Linked DNA regions of Limnospira fusiformis SAG 85.79. Each later gene encodes a partner of the first gene's protein in a complex. Links are inferred from orthologs where the notes say so. Each region holds a gene or a part of one and is shown on either strand. Other genes may lie near its edges.

Region 1 (3,270 bases):
AAATCACAAATCTGGGATTGAAGCGGGGAACGGAAGGCGTAAGGGAAACCTATTCCCAATCCGACCACTGCCAACCATCCATGATTAGGGAAACCAAATGTCTGGCTTGAACCACCGTAAGTATTAAGTAGCGAAATAGGTTGACACGCTACGCTCAAAAGAGTAAGGGGAAAAGTAGGGTACTGTTATCAACACCTACACAGACTTTTAAAATGTACCCCGGTGGATAAGACAAATCTAAAGATGGAATGCCCATATATACGGAACGTTGAAACCCCTGTTGGGCTCTCTACGAGTACATCTCGTAGAGTAGTGAAAAGTGTAAGCGCAAGCTCATAAGGGGAAGGGATGTGACTGAAAGCCAATGCCTAACTGTAATGGTTGGGATATGCCCACTAGTCACGGTGTGGATATAGAGACTGCGATAAGTAAGAGTTTAATGGCGAAAGCGAGTTTAAAGACTAACGCAAGCATATAGCTCCCAAAGTTGAAGTCATAAAGCAGGGGGTCGTAACCTTGTTCCTTTGACAAAGAGGGTATCCACATCAGGAGCCGTGTGCTGGGAAACTCGCAAGCACGGTTTTGAATTGGAGTTGGGAAAGGTGACTTTCCCTTCGACCATAACATCATTAGATATCCCTAAAATCAAATAGAGCGACATTGTAAAATATCCCAACTATGACAGTAAATTCACCCGTAGACTTTCAAGAAGAATTTGAGATCATCGTAGTCGGTGGCGGACACTCAGGCTGCGAAGCGGCTTTAGCCTCAGCGCGTTTGGGTTGTCGCACGTTGCTGCTGACCCTAAATTTAGATAAAATTGGCTGGCAACCCTGTAACCCGGCTGTGGGGGCTCCGGCGAAGTCTCAACTCACCCACGAAGTCGATGCACTGGGGGGAGAAATTGGCAAAATGGCCGATCGCACCTACCTGCAAAAACGGCTACTTAACAACTCTCGCGGACCGGCTGTTTGGGCGTTACGGGCGCAAACGGATAAGCGCGAATATGCAGCAGTAATGCGACAAATAGTCGAAAACCAAGAAAATCTATCAATCCGGGAGGGAATGGTAACGGATTTAGTCTTAGGATTAAATGACGAAATCATAGGAGTAAAAACCTATTTTGGTGTAGCATTTGCCTGTAAAGCGCTCATCCTAACTACAGGGACTTTTTTAGGTGGAATTATTTGGGTGGGTAACAAATCCATGCCAGCGGGACGAGCCGGAGAATTCGCCGCCGTAGGACTTACAGACACCCTGAACCGCTTAGGGTTTGAAACGGGACGACTAAAAACCGGAACTCCCGCGCGAGTCGATAAGCGATCGGTTGATTATAGCAACTTAGAACCTCAGCCCGGAGATGAACGAGTGCGATGGTTCAGTTTTGACCCTGAAGTGTGGGTTGAAAGGGAACAAATGAACTGTTATTTAACCAGAACTACGGCGGAAACCCATCGATTAATTAGGGAAAATTTGCATTTATCCCCCGTTTATGGCGGTTGGGTGGATGCCAAAGGACCCCGTTATTGTCCGAGTATTGAAGATAAAATTGTGCGGTTTGCTGACAAGGAAAGTCACCAGATTTTTATTGAACCAGAAGGCCGTCATATTCCTGAACTTTATATTCAGGGATTTTCTACGGGTTTACCGGAAAAATTACAGTTAGAAATGTTACGGAGTCTTCCGGGTTTAGAAAACTGCGTGATGCTACGACCTGCTTATGCGGTGGAGTATGACTATTTACCGGCAACTCAGTGTTATCCTACGTTGATGACTAAGAAAATTGAGGGATTATTTTGTGCGGGTCAAATTAATGGTACAACTGGATATGAAGAAGCAGCCGCACAGGGAATTGTAGCGGGAATTAATGCGGTTAAATTGGTGCGCGGTGAAGATATGATTGTGTTTCCTCGGGAACAAAGTTATATCGGTACTTTAATTGATGATTTGTGTACGAAGGATCTGCGAGAACCCTATCGAATGTTAACCAGTCGGTCGGAGTATCGGTTATTATTGCGATCGGATAATGCCGATCGCCGCCTAACTCCCTTGGGTCGGGAAATTGGTTTAATTGACGATCGCCGTTGGGAATTATTCCAACAAAAACAGGCTAATATTATCGCGGAAAAGCAGCGGCTAGACCAGACCAGAGTTAAGGAACGCGACGAAATTGGTATAGCGATCGCCTCTGATACTCAACAAAAAATTAAAGGGTCAATTAGTCTGGCGGAATTGTTGCGTCGTCCCGGTTTCCACTATGGTAATTTAGAACATTATAACCTAGGTAATTCTCAGTTATCCTTAGAGGAAAAAGAAGGCGCAGAAATTGAGATTAAATATTCCGGCTATATGGAACGCCAGCAAAACCAAATTGATCAGATCAGCCGTCATGCTAACCGCCAACTCCCTCGAGACTTAGACTATCTTACCATTGAAACCCTATCTATGGAGTCACGGGAAAAATTAAACCGGATCAAACCTTTAACTATTGGTCAGGCTTCCCGTATTGGTGGGGTCAACCCCGCAGATATTAACGCCTTGTTAATTTATCTGGAAGTGCGCCACCGTCAACCGGCGATCGCCATTAAATAAGGGTTGATGATTAACTATCTATTCGCCGGGTTTCTATTGATTCAGAAATCCGGTTTTTATTTTCAATATAACCACATTGCCATCTACGAATCATAAAATTTTTCTTAAATTTGTACAATTTTATACAATTATCATTATACTACCCTCATACAATTATCACCAGATTGATAACAATGGCAACTCTAACAGTTTGGAAATACAATAGCGCTGATGGTGCTAAAAATGCTCTGGCTAAACTCGCTGAACTCCAGAAACAACGTTTAATTCAAATCGAAGATGCGGCTATAGTATTCTGGCCACAAGGTCGCAAGAAGCCCAAAACCACCCAAGCCGTTGACCTAGTGGGTTCTGGTGCATTTGGCGGCGCTTTTTGGGGTCTATTATTCGGCTTGATTTTCTTTGTTCCGGTATTAGGAATGGCGGTCGGTGCATTAGCCGGAGCATTGTCAGGATATTTCACTGACTACGGCATTGATGATGAATTTATCAAAGATGTCCGAAATCAAGTAACTGAAGGTACTTCCGCACTATTTTTACTAACCAGTAGTGTGACTTTAGATAAAGTAGAGGAAGCCTTCAAAGATGAAGAAAAAGGTGAGTTGATTAAATCCAACTTGACCAATGAACAGGAAGCTAAGTTACGGGAAGATTTCGGCGCAGACGAGTAATTTTTCCCTA
Region 2 (3,322 bases), 1.1 Mb from region 1 along the record:
TTTTAGCTACACACCCCGCCGAAAAGTTCGGGAAACCTCAAAAAATCCTCAAACGCTTGCGCCGTCGGAAGGCTATTCAGAAGGAAATTGTTGATTATCAGGAGGAGTTGCGTCAATATTTAGAACGCAATTGGCGGGAATTTCTGAATCTGATTGACATTTTACAAGAGTTTGAGGCTTTGGATGATTTGCAGCCAACTAAGTTGGGACAGGCGACAGCAGCCCTGCGAGGGGATAATGAGTTGTGGTTGGGGTTGGTGCTAATGTCGGGAGAATTTGATAACCTAGAGCCTTATAATTTGGCTGGTGCTTGTTCTGCTTTGGTCACTGAGGTTTCTCGGTCTGATAGTTGGACTCATTATCAGCTTTCGGAGGTGGTACAGGAAACTTTGAACCGCCTCTGGTCTTTGCGTAGATCTCTGATTAAGGTTCAAGGTCGCCACCATGTAGAGTTTTTGGTGCTTCCTGAACGCCGAGAACATCAGCGCCTCAGTGCTATTCTTGAACAGTGGGCTGGTGGGGTAGAATGGGCGGAATTGGTGAAAAATACCACTCTTGATGAAGGGGATATTGTCAGGATTATCAGACGCACTCGAGATTTTCTCTCGCAAATTCCCCATGTTCCTCACCTCAGTAGCACGCTGAAAGATAATGCGATCGAGGCTAAAAATTTAATCGATCGCTTCCCGGTTAATGAGGGTGTGCAGTAAAGGGATCATGGATGATTTTGGCTTCCTCTCCCTTCTGGGGAGGGAGGCTAGATGATGGCTAGATGTCGCCCCTACAACTTACTTGATAATGGGTAATATTGGTTATTACGAAAATGTCTCCAATTTCCACCAAAACTGAAACTATTGCAGCGATCGCCACCGCCATTGTACCACAACAGGGCAGTATTGGCATTGTCAGAATGTCTGGCTCGGAAGCTGTCGCGATCGCTAAAACCCTATTTAAAGCCCCAGGAAATCAGCCCTGGTCAAGTCACCGCATTCTCTATGGTTATATCCATCATCCCCACACACAGCAACTCGTCGATGAGGCTTTATTGCTATTAATGCTCGCTCCCCGCTCCTACACCCGCGAAGATGTGGTAGAATTTCACTGTCACGGTGGTATTATCCCCGTTCAACAGGTCCTACAGCTTTGTTTACAAGCGGGAGCCAGACTAGCCACCCCTGGAGAGTTTACCCTGCGGGCGTTTCTCAATGGGCGACTAGACTTGACTCAAGCTGAGAGTGTCGCTGAACTGGTTGGGGCTAAGTCTCCCCAGGCTGCTAGTGCGGCTTTGGCTGGACTGCGGGGAAAATTGGCGGCTCCCATACATCATCTGCGATCGCTCTGTTTAGATATTTTAGCAGAAATTGAAGCCAGGGTCGATTTTGAAGAAGATTTACCCCCCTTAAATGAATCGGAAATTATCCACCAATTGCAAGAAGTCTTACAGCAATTAACGGATATATTAGACACAGCAGATAGGGGAGAACTCTTACGCACAGGTTTAAAAGTGGCAATTGTCGGTCGTCCTAATGTGGGGAAATCTAGCTTATTAAATGCTTGGAGTCGTAGCGATCGCGCCATTGTCACAGACCTACCGGGAACCACTAGAGATGTGGTAGAGTCTCAGCTAGTGGTCGGTGGTATTCCCATTCAAGTTCTCGATACGGCTGGGATTCGTAAATCTGATGATAAAGTGGAACAAATTGGGGTAGAAAGGTCACAGATAGCGGCTCAATCAGCGGATTTGGTATTATTTACCCTCGACTGTGAAAACGGCTGGACAGAAGCGGAAAATGAGATTTATCAGCAGGTCAAAAATCGACCGATAATTATAGTGATGAATAAAAGCGATCGCCTATCCTCAGCACAGCTAGAAAATTTACGTCAATCTATTATTAACCAACTGGACATTAAACCCTCGTTAATTATTGCGACCGCCGCCACTCTTAATCAAGGGATTACCGATTTAGAAGAGAGTATCCTTAACGCTGTTCACACCGAAAACCTACAATCAGCTAATCTGGAATTTGCCATTAACCAGCGTCAAGCAGCAGCCCTTACCCGCGCGAAAATAGCCCTAGAACAAGTGGAAAACACCATAAGCGATCGTCTACCCTTTGACTTTTGGACTATCGACCTACGCGGCGCAATTCACGCCCTAGGAGAAGTCACCGGAGAGGAAGTTACCGAATCAGTATTAGACCGGATTTTCAGTCGATTTTGTATTGGGAAATAATCAACAATCATCCATCATTACTGACAGGAGGGAGAGTAATCATAGAATTAATGCGATCGGCAAGTCGAGAGAATGGTAAACTTTGAACAATCACAATACCCGGTCCCGTCATTTTCGCCAAAAATAAGCCTTCCCCACCAAATAACGCATTACGAAAGCCACCCACAAATTGAATATCATAGCGCACCGAGGGAGAAAAAGCCACCAAACACCCCGTATCAACTCGCAAAGTTTCCCCAGGTTGTAAATTTTTTTGAATCATCGCCCCTCCCGCTTGAATAAAAGCCAGACCATCCCCTTTTAGTCGTTGCAGAATAAATCCCTCTCCCCCAAAGAAACCAGCCCCTAATTTCTTAGTAAATGCCACATTAATTTCCGTACCATTAGCCGCACACAAAAACGCATCTTTTTGGCACAAAAATTCGCCACCAATTTGAGCTAAATCAACCGGAATAATTTGCCCTGGTGAAGTCGCAGCAAAACCGACCCTAGAACGTTGTTTCCCATTATTTAAAAACGTAGTAATAAAGAAACCTTCTCCAGTAAGCATCCTTTTAAAACCAGAGAATAAGCCCCCTTTTCCCATACCCGTTTGCATTTGAATACCATCTTCCATATAGGTCATGGTTCCCACTTCTGCTTGAACTCCCTCACCGGGGTCTAGTTCAATTTCCACCAATTGCAAATCATTACCATAGATTTTGTAATCAATTACATCAGCCATAAGTAAAAACACCGTAAAAAGCCACTATTGAGGGCAAGCCCGAAGACTTGCCCCTGTATGTCAAGGGAAATGAGATTAGCGGTCTACTGACCCCATAATAATATCTACACTTCCCAAAATCGCCACAATATCAGCCACTTTTTCACCTTTAACTAAATCGGGAAAAATTTGCAAATTATTAAAGTCTGCTGCCCGAATTTTAAACCGCCAGGGGAAAACATTATCATCACCGATAATATAAATGCCCAATTCTCCTTTACCGCTTTCCACCCGCACATAATGTTCTCCAGAAGGAATCTTAAAAGTCGGAGCAATTTTTTTCCCAATAAACTGGTAATCAAAATTATTCCACTCAGACTTAGGCC

The links.
Region 2: the proteins of mnmG (region 1) and mnmE are in contact, whole or in part, in a solved structure (PDB 9HIP), measured with the Escherichia coli proteins. The link is inferred for Limnospira fusiformis SAG 85.79 from one-to-one orthologs.

The regions. Positions count from the first base shown.
Region 1 is NZ_CP051185.1:1,210,172-1,213,441, forward strand. What follows is about bases 197-3,135. They hold mnmG (tRNA uridine-5-carboxymethylaminomethyl(34) synthesis enzyme MnmG), read left to right. Parts: upstream 197-678; coding sequence 679-2,592; downstream 2,593-3,135. Other genes in these bases: HFV01_RS05935 (DUF1269 domain-containing protein), read left to right, coding at 2,766-3,135. In the rest of the region: HFV01_RS05925 (hypothetical protein), read right to left, coding at 1-158; more of HFV01_RS05935, read left to right, coding at 3,136-3,260. UniProt on the Escherichia coli protein: NAD-binding protein involved in the addition of a carboxymethylaminomethyl (cmnm) group at the wobble position (U34) of certain tRNAs, forming tRNA-cmnm(5)s(2)U34.
Region 2 is NZ_CP051185.1:2,294,179-2,297,500, forward strand. What follows is about bases 38-3,028. They hold mnmE (tRNA uridine-5-carboxymethylaminomethyl(34) synthesis GTPase MnmE), read left to right. Parts: upstream 38-823; coding sequence 824-2,233; downstream 2,234-3,028. Other genes in these bases: HFV01_RS10910 (DEAD/DEAH box helicase), read left to right, coding at 38-710; HFV01_RS10920 (TIGR00266 family protein), read right to left, coding at 2,241-2,957. Outside these bases: more of HFV01_RS10910, read left to right, coding at 1-37; HFV01_RS10925 (NAD(P)H-quinone oxidoreductase subunit H), read right to left, coding at 3,033-3,322. UniProt on the Escherichia coli protein: Exhibits a very high intrinsic GTPase hydrolysis rate. Involved in the addition of a carboxymethylaminomethyl (cmnm) group at the wobble position (U34) of certain tRNAs, forming tRNA-cmnm(5)s(2)U34.